DNA from 3 places in the Streptomyces sp. NPDC048278 genome. Region 2 is predicted to be linked to each of the others. Evidence: riboswitches for the same ligand, from Rfam matches in the RefSeq annotation. Region 2 holds a riboswitch; each other region holds the start of a gene.

Region 1 (3,528 bases), on a different contig from region 2:
CCGGCGGCGCCGTAACCCTCAGGACCGGGCCACCCAGGGCCGGGTCACCAGCCGTCCTCCTTGGCCGCCTCCAGTGCCTCGAACACGGTGAGCGCGTCGCGGAGGGCGGCGACGTCGTGGGTGCGGATGTAGTCCGCCCCGCTGCGCGCGGCGTAGAGCTCGGCCGCCAGTGTGGCCGGACCGATCCCGGAGACGGTGCTCCCGGTGAGCGTCCGCAGGAACGACTTCCGGGACGGCGAGATCAGCACCGGCAGGTCGAAGCGCGCTTTGAGCTGTTCGAGCCCGGCCAGGGTCCGCAGCGACGGTTCGGGGCCGCTGCCGAGGAAGTAGCCGAGTCCCGGATCGATGACCAGCCGGTCGCGTCCCACCCCGGCCGCTTCCAGTGCGGCCAGGCGACCGGCGAAGAACTCCTCGATTCCCCGGCACACCTCCCCGGCATCGGTCCGCACCTCCGTGGCGGGCCCGTGCCGCTGGACGGAGTGCATGACGACGAGCCGGCAGCCGGTCCCGGCGAGTGCCGCGTACCGGTCCGGATCGTCGAAGCCCTGGATGTCGTTGAGGTACGCGGCGCCCCGCGCGGCGGCGAACAACTGGGTCGCGGGCCGGTACGAGTCGACCGACACCGGAACGCCCTCGGCGACCAGCTGGTCGAGCACGTCGGCCAGCCGTCCGATCTCCTCGGCCTCCGTCACCTGCTCGGCTCCCGGGTGACTCGCGGCGGGCCCGAGTTCGATGACGTCGGCCCCCTCCGAGCGCAGTCGGCGCGCGTGCGCCACTGCCGCCTCCGAGGACAGGAACCGGTTCCCGTCCGAGAACGAGTCTCTGGTGATGTTGACGATCCCGACCAGGGACGGCCGGCGGATTCCCACGGGCGCGTAGGGTGTGTGCTCAGCCATGGTGGAGTTCGAGTTTCTGGTAGATCTCCGTCGTCACCGTCGAGAAGTTCATGGTCATGAAGTGCAGCCCGGGAGCCTCTTCGGCGAGCAGACGGCGGCACATCCGGGTGGCGTGGTCGATGCCGAGCGCCCTGACGGCCTGTGGATCGTCCTGTGCGGCGAGCATGTTCTCGGCCAGCCGGGCCGGGAAGGCGGCGGTGGAGAGGGTGGGAATGCGGCGCAGTGAGCGGATGGTGGTGACCGGCATGATCTCCGGGATGACCGGTGTCTCGCATCCGGCCGCCGCCACGCGGTCGCGGAAGCGCAGGTAGTCGTCGACGTCGAAGAACATCTGGGTGATGGCGTAGTCGGCCCCGGCCCGGCACTTGTCGACGAAGTGACGGATGTCGGCGTCCCGGTGGGAGGAGCGCGGGTGCATCTCGGGGAAGGCCGCGACGCCGACGCAGAAGTTCCCGGACTCCTTGATCAGGCTGACCAGTTCGGCCGCGTAGCGCACCCCTTGCGGATGTGGGGTCCAGGGGCCGAGGGGATCACCCGGAGGGTCGCCGCGGAGGGCGAGGATGTTGCGCACGCCCTGGTCGGCGTAGTGGCCGAGGATGTTGCGCAGTTCGGCGACGCTGTGGCCGACCGCGGTGAGGTGGGCGACCGGGGTGAGCGTGGTCTCCTGGGCGATCCGCCCGGTGATGCCGACGGTCCGGCCGCGCGTCGAGCCGCCGGCACCGTAGGTCACGGAGACGAAGGTGGGCGACAGGGCCTCCAACCGACGGATCGCGGTCCAGAGGCCGGCTTCGGCCGCCGCGCTGCGTGGTGGCATGAACTCGAACGAGTAGGAGCGGCCCCCCTGTTCGAGGAGGTCGCGAATGGACGCCGCGCTGTCCGGCCGTGTGCTGGGCATACCGAGAGCCATGGGCTGATGCTTTCTCCGAGGCCAGACCGGGGGAGCGCGGCAGGCGCGTCCTCCCCGGCCGAAGGGACGTGCGGTCAGGCGGCGGACATCGCCCTGGGCCCGGTCTGCGGCAGCTCGGCCGCTTCCTCGGCTGCGGACTTGGTGGTCACGGAGATCTCCTTCGCGAGACGATTCCCTGAGATCCCGGCGACGGGACGAGAGCGCGAAGGGGTGACGGAACCGGGCGGGCGTGACCTTGCGCGGCATGGCGCGGTCGTCCGCTCGGTATGTACGCCGACCCGCCCACGAGGTCACCGGGATGTCCGCGTACGGAGTCGTCCGCACACGGGCAGCCGGCAGGTCTTCGGACTCACGGGCACGCCCTCCTCGTCGGAGGACACCTACTGGCCGTCGCTTCCCAGACCCTGTACGCCGGGTCCAGTGCGTATGACGGCGGTCGTTCCCGCTCACCGCTGCGGGGCAGTCCCGGATTCCCACCGGGTTCCCTCTTACGACGCATCCCGCCTGGCGGACGGGGCGAACCAGCTGCACCAGCCAGCGTAAGGGGACGGCGGCGAGTCTGGAGGGTTACGTCCATCATTCGGATGGAGAGCCGGCACCCGCGGGTGACCGGTGTGGATACGGCGGCGGGCGGGAGACGCCGCACACGCGTCTCCCGCCCGCCCCCTTTTCCCACCCGCGCCTGCCGGACCCTCACCCGGCAGCGCGCCCCGGGCCCCTCGGCCCGCCGTCGCCAGGGTGCTCAGTCCTGGACGTAGGTGTGGAAGCCCCGGCCGGTCTTGCGGCCCAGCAGCCCCGCCTCGACCATCCGCTGGAGCAGCGGCGGAGGTGCGTAGAGGGGTTCACGGAACTCGTCGTAGAGGGACTCGGCGATCGAGGCGACGGTGTCGAGCCCGATCAGGTCCGCCAGCTTCAGCGGGCCCATGGGGTGGGCGCAGCCCAGTTCCATGCCGGTGTCGATGTCCGCGGCGGTGGCGAAGCCGGACTCGGCCATCCGGACGGCGGACAGGAGGTAGGGGACGAGGAGGGAGTTGACGACGAAGCCCGCCCGGTCCCGGGAGCGGATGACCGTCTTGCCCAGCGTTTCGGTGGCGAAGCGCTCGATGCCGGTCGCGGTCTCGGGGGCGGTGTGCAGGGAGGTCACGACCTCCACGAGCGGCAGGACCGGTACGGGGTTGAAGAAGTGCAGGCCCACGACCCGGTCGGCGCGGCCGGTGGCCATGCCGAGCCGCATGACCGGCAGGGAGGAGGTGTTGGTGGCCAGGATCGCGTTCGGGTCCTCGACGATCTTGTCGAGGGCGGCGAAGATCTCCGTCTTCGCGTCGGCGTTCTCGACGACGGCCTCGATGACCAGCTGCCGGTCGGCCAGCGCGTCGAGCTCACCGGTGAACACGAGGCGGGCCATGGCGTCCTGGGCGACGGTGGGTGCCAACTTGCCGCGCTCGACGGCGCGTTCGAGGGAGGAGGCCACCCGCTCCCGGGCGGCGCGGGCAGCGGTGGCGTCGGCCTCGCAGACCACGGTGTCCAGGCCGGCCCGCGCGCACACCTCCGCGATCCCCGCGCCCATCTGCCCGCCGCCGACCACACCGACGCGTGCGATGGCCGCGCTCATCCCTGGGCCTCCGTCCGCTGCACGAGGTGACGGGAGTAGGCGTCCGGGGTGAAGAACAGCGGCAACTCGGCGGCGAGCGCCGTCCGTTCGAACAGCTCGCGGGCCTCGTCGAC
Region 2 (3,528 bases):
CCTACTCCTCCGGCCTGCGGGCCCCCGCCCTGATCGCGTTCGTGAAGGACGCGCTGATCTACCTCGTCATCGCGGTGGCGATCATCTACATCCCGATCAAGCTGGGCGGCTTCGACGACATCTTCGCCAAGGCGGGCGACAAGTTCACGGCGGCGGGCGCGGGCGGTCTCGTCCCGCCCGCGGCCGGCCAGTGGACGTACGCCACCCTGGCACTGGGCTCCGCGCTGGCCCTGTTCATGTACCCGCACTCGATCACCGCGACGCTCTCCTCCCGGAGCCGTGACGTGATCCGCCGCAACACCACGATCCTGCCGCTGTACTCCCTGATGCTGGGCCTGCTCGCCCTGCTGGGCTTCATGGCCATCGCGGCCGGCGTCAAGGTCACCAACGGCCAGCTGGCCATCCCCCAGCTGTTCGAGAACATGTTCCCGGACTGGTTCGCGGGCGTGGCCTTCGCGGCGATCGGCATCGGCGCCCTGGTCCCCGCGGCCATCATGTCCATCGCGGCGGCGAACCTCTTCACCCGCAACATCTACCGGGACTTCATCAAGCCGGACGCCACGCCGAAGCAGGAGGCCCAGGTCTCCAAGCTGGTCTCGCTGCTGGTGAAGGTGGGCGCGCTGGTCTTCGTGCTCACCATGGACAAGACGGTCGCCATCAACTTCCAGCTCCTCGGCGGCATCTGGATCCTGCAGACCTTCCCGGCCCTGGTCGGCGGCCTGTTCACCCGCTGGTTCCACCGCTGGGCCCTGCTGGCGGGCTGGGCGGTCGGCATGGTCTACGGCACGGCCGCCGCGTACGGCGTGGCCTCCCCGACCCAGGCGCACTTCGGCGGCTCCTCCAAGGAGATCCCCGGCCTCGGCCAGATCGGCTACATCGGCCTCACCGCCTTCGTGATGAACGTGGTGGTCACGGTGGTCCTGACCTTCGCCCTCAAGGCCCTCAAGGCCCCCGAGGGCCTCGACGAGACCAGCCCCGCCGACTACACGGCGGACGCAGACGACCCGGACGTGGAGGTGGAACTCCCGCCGGCTGTAGCGCCCCTTTAGGAGCTCGGGGACTGCGCGACCAGCCCCACACGACCCGCAGCGGGCCGCCGAATTCAGACACCACGGCGGCCCGCTGTCGTACACACTCACCCGCATGACGATCCTGATCCGCGAAGCGCGACCCGCCGAGTACGACGCCCTCGGCGGCATCACGGCCCAGGCCTACCTCCACGACGGCCTCCTCGACTTCGGCGAGAGCGACGTGTATCTCACCGAACTCAAGAACGTCGCGAAACGGGCAGCCGCGGCCACCGTCCTCGTCGCCGTGGACGGCGACACCCTCCTCGGCGGTGTCACCTTCACCCCCGGCCCCGGCCCGATGGCCGACATCGCCGCCCCCTCGCAGGCCGAGATCAGGATGCTGGCCGTCGCCGGGGCCGCCCGTGGCCGCGGGGCCGGCGAGTCCCTCGTACGGGCCTGCGTCGACCGCGCACGGGCCGTGGCGGGCTGCACGGCCGTCGTGCTGTCGACCCAGCGGACCATGCACGCCGCCCACCGGATCTACGAACGCCTGGGCTTCGTCCGCACACCCGAGCGGGACTGGCGCCCCCTGCCCGAGCTGGCGGACGTCACCCTTCTCACCTACGAGCTGACGCTCCGACACCTCCACGACACAACATCTGGGGGTGACGTGACAGCCCGGCACTAGATGTATGCTCATGCTCGCTGTCGCCGCAGGGGAATCCGGTGCGAATCCGGAACTGTCCCGCAACGGTGTACTTGTGCATGTTCGTGCACAGGAGTCAGTCCGAGGACCTGCCGACAGCACGCCCAGCCACCCGGTTCGGGCGTTCTGACGTCCGGGCCTCGTGGAGTGGGCCGGGGTCTCGACGCGTGCCCGCGCGCGCTCGTGCTGCCCGCTGCCCTCCGCCAGGCCCCGTGCCCAGCGAGGGAGAGCCCCACGTGACCATCGCGCCAGCCGACCCGGCCTCAGCGACCAGCTCTGTGGAATCCATGGCGGACGACGGTCCCGGCACCGCGTTGCTGCGGACCCTGACCGAGCTGACCGCCGACCTCCCCGACGCCGACCCCGGCCGGGTCGCCGCCGCCGCGTTGCGCGGGCGGTCCGCGCGGGCCGACGAGTCGGAGTTGCGCGAGCTGGCCACCGAGGCCGCCGCCGGGCTGATCTCGGAGGACCCCGCCTACTCGCGGCTGGCCGCACGTCTGCTCACCGTCTCCATCCGCGCCGAGGCCGCCTCGCAGGGCGTGACGTCCTTCACGGAGTCCGTGGCGGTGGGGCACCGCGAGGGTCTCATCGCGGACCGGACCGCCGAGTTCGCCCGGCTGCACGCGGCCCGCCTCGACGCGCTCGTCGACCCGGCCGCCGACGACCGCTTCGGCTACTTCGGCCTCCGTACGCTGCACAGCCGCTACCTGCTCCGGCACCCGATCACCCGCCGCGTGATCGAGACGCCCCAGCACTTCATGCTCCGGGTCGCCGCCGGTCTCGCCGAGGACGACACCGTCAGGTCGGTGGCCGAGGTCGCCGCGCTCTACGGGCTCATGAGCCGCCTCGACTACCTCCCCTCCTCCCCCACCCTCTTCAACTCCGGCACCCGGCACCCCCAGATGTCGTCCTGCTATCTCCTCGACTCCCCGAAGGACGAGCTGGACTCCCTCTACGACCGCTACCACCAGGTCGCCCGCCTCTCGAAGCACGCCGGCGGCATCGGCCTGTCGTACTCCCGCATCCGCAGCCGGGGTTCGCTGATCCGCGGCACCAACGGGCACTCCAACGGCATCGTGCCGTTCCTGAAGACGCTGGACGCCTCGGTGGCCGCGGTGAACCAGGGGGGCCGGCGCAAGGGCGCCGCCGCGGTCTACCTGGAGACCTGGCACTCCGACATCGAGGAGTTCCTGGAGCTGCGCGACAACACCGGCGAGGACGCCCGCCGCACCCACAACCTCAACCTGGCGCACTGGATCCCGGACGAGTTCATGCGCCGGGTCAACGCCGACGAGCCGTGGTCGCTGTTCTCCCCCTCCGACGTGCCGGAGCTGGTGGACCTGTGGGGCGAGGAGTTCGACGCGGCCTACCGCAAGGCCGAGGCGGCGGGGCTCGCGCACAAGACCATCCCGGCCCGTGACCTGTACGGCCGGATGATGCGCACCCTCGCGCAGACCGGCAACGGGTGGATGACCTTCAAGGACGCGGCCAACCGCACCGCGAACCAGACGGCCCTGCCCGGACACGTCGTCCACTCCTCGAACCTCTGCACGGAGATCCTGGAGGTCACGGACGACGGCGAGACCGCCGTCTGCAACCTCGGTTCCGTCAACCTCGGCGCCTTCGTCGACACGGCGGGCGGTGACATCGACTGGGAGCGCCTCGACGAGACCGTCCGCACCGCCGTGACCTTCCTCGACCGGGTCGTCGACATCAACTTCTACCCGACCGAGCAGGCGGGCCGGTCCAACGCCAAGTGGCGTCCCGTGGGTCTCGGCGCCATGGGTCTGCAGGACGTCTTCTTCAAACTGC
Region 3 (3,528 bases), on a different contig from region 2:
ATCACGCGCCGCGCGCCGAGTTCGCCGTCGCCCTCGGCTGCGAACTGCGCCATGCCCAGCGGCTCGTGTACGCCGAGGGCATCGCCCTGGACGACCCCCGTGCCGCGACCCCGATCGGCCTTGGCTGCCGGATCTGCGAGCGCCGCGACTGCGCGCAGCGGGCCCGGCCCCCGGCGGGCGGACGGCTCGCCGTGGACCCGGACCGGCGCGCCTATGTGCCCTACCCCGTCGAAACCCACGTCTCCTGACGTCGGCGGGACCTGACGACGACAGAGCGCCGTGGAGACGTATCCCGTACGTCTCCACGGCGCTCCGCGACTGCGCGGGTACGGCGCCCTGAGCGGTCAGGCGGCGCCGACCGGCTCCGGCTGGGTGGGCGCCGGCTTGGCCGCCGCCCGGATGGCCGGGTCGAGGAGCCGTTCGGCCATGGGGCCGAAGACCAGGCCCACGGTCGCCCAGAGGAGAGCCTGGGCAGCGATGGAGTAGAAGCGGAAGGAGAACAGGACGTCCGCCGGGAAGCCCGGGTAGACGATGGTGCCCTTGGAGTTCTTCAGGGGCAGCGGGGTCTCGGTGGCCTGGTGGCCGTACTCCGCGACGTTGGTGGACAGTTCGCCGAGCTGGGGCAGCAGGGCCATCACGATGCCGATCGCGACGACATAGGCGCCGGCGGCGAGCAGAGTGGCGTTCCAGTTGCCGAAGCGGGCCTGGAGCCGCTTGCCGAGCCAGACCGCGCCGATGAGGAAGACCACCGAGCACAGGACCATGACGAGGTAGAGGTTGCCGCGGTCCTTGATGGTCTCCGGGTGCCCGATCGAGGGCGGGTTGGCCGGGTACTTCACGAACGGCACGAGGTACATGCCGAGGAAGCCGCCCAGGGCGACCAGCAGGGCCAGGTTGCGGGGGCGCAGGTTGCCGACCCGGCCGAGGCAGACGGTGTAGGCGACGGCGAAGAGGGCGCCCATGGCGATGCCGAAGAACACCATGCCGACACCGATGCCGACGTTGGCCTGGATGGTCCGGCTGAAGATGTCCGGGCCCGCGGCCTCGGGGGCGATTCCGGCGGCCTTGTCGAGGGCCGCCTGGGCGGCGTCACGGCCGCTCTCGTAGTCGATGGCCTTGGCGATCTGGGGCTCGGCGAAGATCCGCGCGAAGACGAACGCGAGCAGCCCGGCGACTGCGCCGGCGATGACGCCGCGCAGGATGAGTCTCTTCTCCATGTTCAGCTGTCCCGTGCTCGTGTCGGTCAGTGGCAGGGGAAGCCGAGGAAGTGACGGGCGTCGTGCACGAACTCGTGGACGTGCATGTCCTTGCCGAACACCGAGTAGGCGCCCTGGTCGACACCGATGAAGTAGTAGATGGCCAGCGCGATCAGCGCGGTTCCGACCAGCCAGAGAACGGCCTTCGTGGCCGGCAGGACGACCGGGGTGGGCAGCGCGGCGGGCGCGGACATGCTGCTCATGGGTGGAGCCTCCTTCAGGGATCGTGCGTCCCTCGGTTCGGTGGAGCGCCGCGATGGCCCAGTGTCTGACTTCAGCCCCCTAGCGGAGGCTGATCACAGTGGCGCGACCGTGCCGGAGTCTCACCGGCTTCCTGAGGCCATCACTACATCCGGAGCGTACGAATACCCGAGATAAGCGGTCAATCAAGGAATGCCCAAGGGAGGGTATTCCTGTCCCCTTGCCGGCCCGCACCGGGACGGTGCGGGTGCCCCGGGCCCGATCCGATGGGTTCAGGACAACGGAGAACCGAGCGGAACCATCGGCAACCGCACCGCGTTTCCCTGGACACCGGCAGGATCGGATCACGGATCATCCAGGCGAAGAGCGGAGGAACCCAGTGGCCAGACGTCTCAACCCGCGCCGGGTCACCCTCGGCGGCGACGAGGCAGTCGCCCTCACTCCCAAGGAATACGAGCAACTCGTCGCCGCGCGGCGCCAGATCGGCGGGCAGAGCGCGCGGGTCCGCGTTCTGGCCCAGGAGGTGAAGCGGACCGAGCAGCTGCTCCAGGACCTGGAGGCGCTGGTCGAGGCGCCCGGCGGTGAGTGCCCGCACCAGGCCGGAGAGCAGTGCCCGGCGGCGGAGTTCGAGGGCGCGACGGTGGGGTTCGAGGGCGCGACGGTGGGGTTCGAGGGCGTGGCGGTGGGGTTCGAGGGCGCGACGGTGGAGCGGGACGCCGACGGCGGCTGCCTGCGCTGCTCGATCGCGGCACTGTTGCGCCGCCACCGGGGCCAGGCCGCCTGAACGGCAGGACGACGGCCCGCCCCGTCACGCCGCGGGGATCAGCGCCCCGCCGGTCAGCGGTGCCGGAACTCGGGTGGCCGCTTCTCGACGAACGCCGCCATGCCCTCCTTCTGATCGGCCGTGGCGAACACCGCGTGGAAGAGCCGCCGTTCGAAGCGGACACCTTCGGTGAGGGTGGTCTCGAAGGCCCTGGCGACCGCCTCCTTCGCCATCATCGCCACCGGCAACGACATCCCCGCCACGGTCTCGGCGACCGCGAGAGCCTCGCCGAGCAGTTCGTCGGCGGGCAGGACCCGGGAGACGAGTCCGGCGCGCTCGGCCTCGGCCGCGTCCATGGTGCGTCCGGTCAGGCACATCTCCATGGCCTTGGCCTTGCCGACCGCCCGGGTCAGCCGCTGGGAACCGCCGATCCCGGGGATCACCCCGAGTTTGATCTCGGGCTGGCCGAAGACCGCGGTGTCGGCGGCCAGTGCGATGTCACACAGCATCGCCAGCTCGCATCCGCCACCGAGCGCATACCCTGCCACCGCCGCCACGGTCGGGGTTCGCAGCTGCCCGAGCCGGTCCCAGGCCGTGAACCAGTCGGTCAGATACATGTCGAGGTAGCCCTGCGGCTGCATCTCCTTGATGTCGGCTCCGGCCGCGAACGCCTTCGCCGACCCGGTGATGACGATGCATCCGCACTCCGGGTCCCGGTCGAGGGCCTCGGTCGCGGCGACGACCTCGTTCATGACCTGGAGGTTGAGGGCGTTCAGAGCCTTGGGGCGGTCGAGGGTGAGCAGGGCGACCCGGCCCTTGCGCTCGACGCGGATGGTCTCGTACGTCTCGGTCATGCCGGTTCCCCGCTTCCGTCACGGATGGTGCGTACGATGCCGGAGAAGTCCTCTGTCGCACCGACGCGTTCGGCGTAGGCCGCGTACAACTCGGCTGCCCGTAGCCCGAGTTCAGCGTTCACGCCACCCGCGTGGACGGCGTTCGCGGCCAGTCCCAGGTCCTTCGCCATCAGGGCGGCGGCGAAGCCCGGCCGGTAGTCGCGGTTGGCGGGGCTGGCCGGAACCGGCCCGGGAACAGGGCAGTTGACGCTGAGCGCCCAGCACTGCCCGGAGGCGGTGGAAGCGACGTCGTACAGGGCCTGGTGGGACAGGCCGAGGCTCTCGCCGAGGACGAACGCCTCGCTGACGGCGATCATCGAGACGCCGAGGATCATGTTGTTGCAGATCTTCGCGGCCTGCCCGGCGCCCGCGCCTCCGCAGTGGACGGCCTTCTTGCCCATGGCCTCCAACAGAG

What was found. A riboswitch is a leader RNA that binds a small molecule or an ion and turns the genes downstream of it on or off. The one in region 2 is predicted to bind cobalamin.
Region 1: linked by a shared signal. The riboswitch ahead of metF (methylenetetrahydrofolate reductase [NAD(P)H]) and the one ahead of AB0D74_RS34625 (ribonucleoside-diphosphate reductase subunit alpha) in region 2 are both predicted to bind cobalamin.
Region 3: linked by a shared signal. The riboswitch ahead of AB0D74_RS41320 (CbtB-domain containing protein) and the one ahead of AB0D74_RS34625 (ribonucleoside-diphosphate reductase subunit alpha) in region 2 are both predicted to bind cobalamin.

What each region holds. Positions count from the first base shown of each region.
Region 1 is NZ_JBEZLP010000037.1:60,167-63,694, reverse strand. It holds gene AB0D74_RS41295 (bifunctional 2-methylcitrate synthase/citrate synthase) at 1-15, shown strand, start outside; gene folP (dihydropteroate synthase) at 45-896, opposite strand; gene metF (methylenetetrahydrofolate reductase [NAD(P)H]) at 889-1,803, opposite strand; cobalamin riboswitch at 2,120-2,344, opposite strand; gene AB0D74_RS41280 (3-hydroxybutyryl-CoA dehydrogenase) at 2,546-3,415, opposite strand; gene aceB (malate synthase A) at 3,412-3,528, opposite strand, start outside.
Region 2 is NZ_JBEZLP010000025.1:153,148-156,675, reverse strand. It holds gene mctP (monocarboxylate uptake permease MctP) at 1-1,049, shown strand, start outside; gene AB0D74_RS34630 (GNAT family N-acetyltransferase) at 1,144-1,698, shown strand; cobalamin riboswitch at 1,696-1,828, shown strand; gene AB0D74_RS34625 (ribonucleoside-diphosphate reductase subunit alpha) at 1,953-3,528, shown strand, end outside.
Region 3 is NZ_JBEZLP010000037.1:68,666-72,193, forward strand. It holds gene AB0D74_RS41310 (short-chain fatty acyl-CoA regulator family protein) at 1-248, shown strand, start outside; gene AB0D74_RS41315 (CbtA family protein) at 345-1,217, opposite strand; gene AB0D74_RS41320 (CbtB-domain containing protein) at 1,244-1,459, opposite strand; cobalamin riboswitch at 1,498-1,633, opposite strand; gene AB0D74_RS41325 (hypothetical protein) at 1,837-2,241, shown strand; gene AB0D74_RS41330 (enoyl-CoA hydratase) at 2,295-3,074, opposite strand; gene mmsB (3-hydroxyisobutyrate dehydrogenase) at 3,071-3,528, opposite strand, start outside.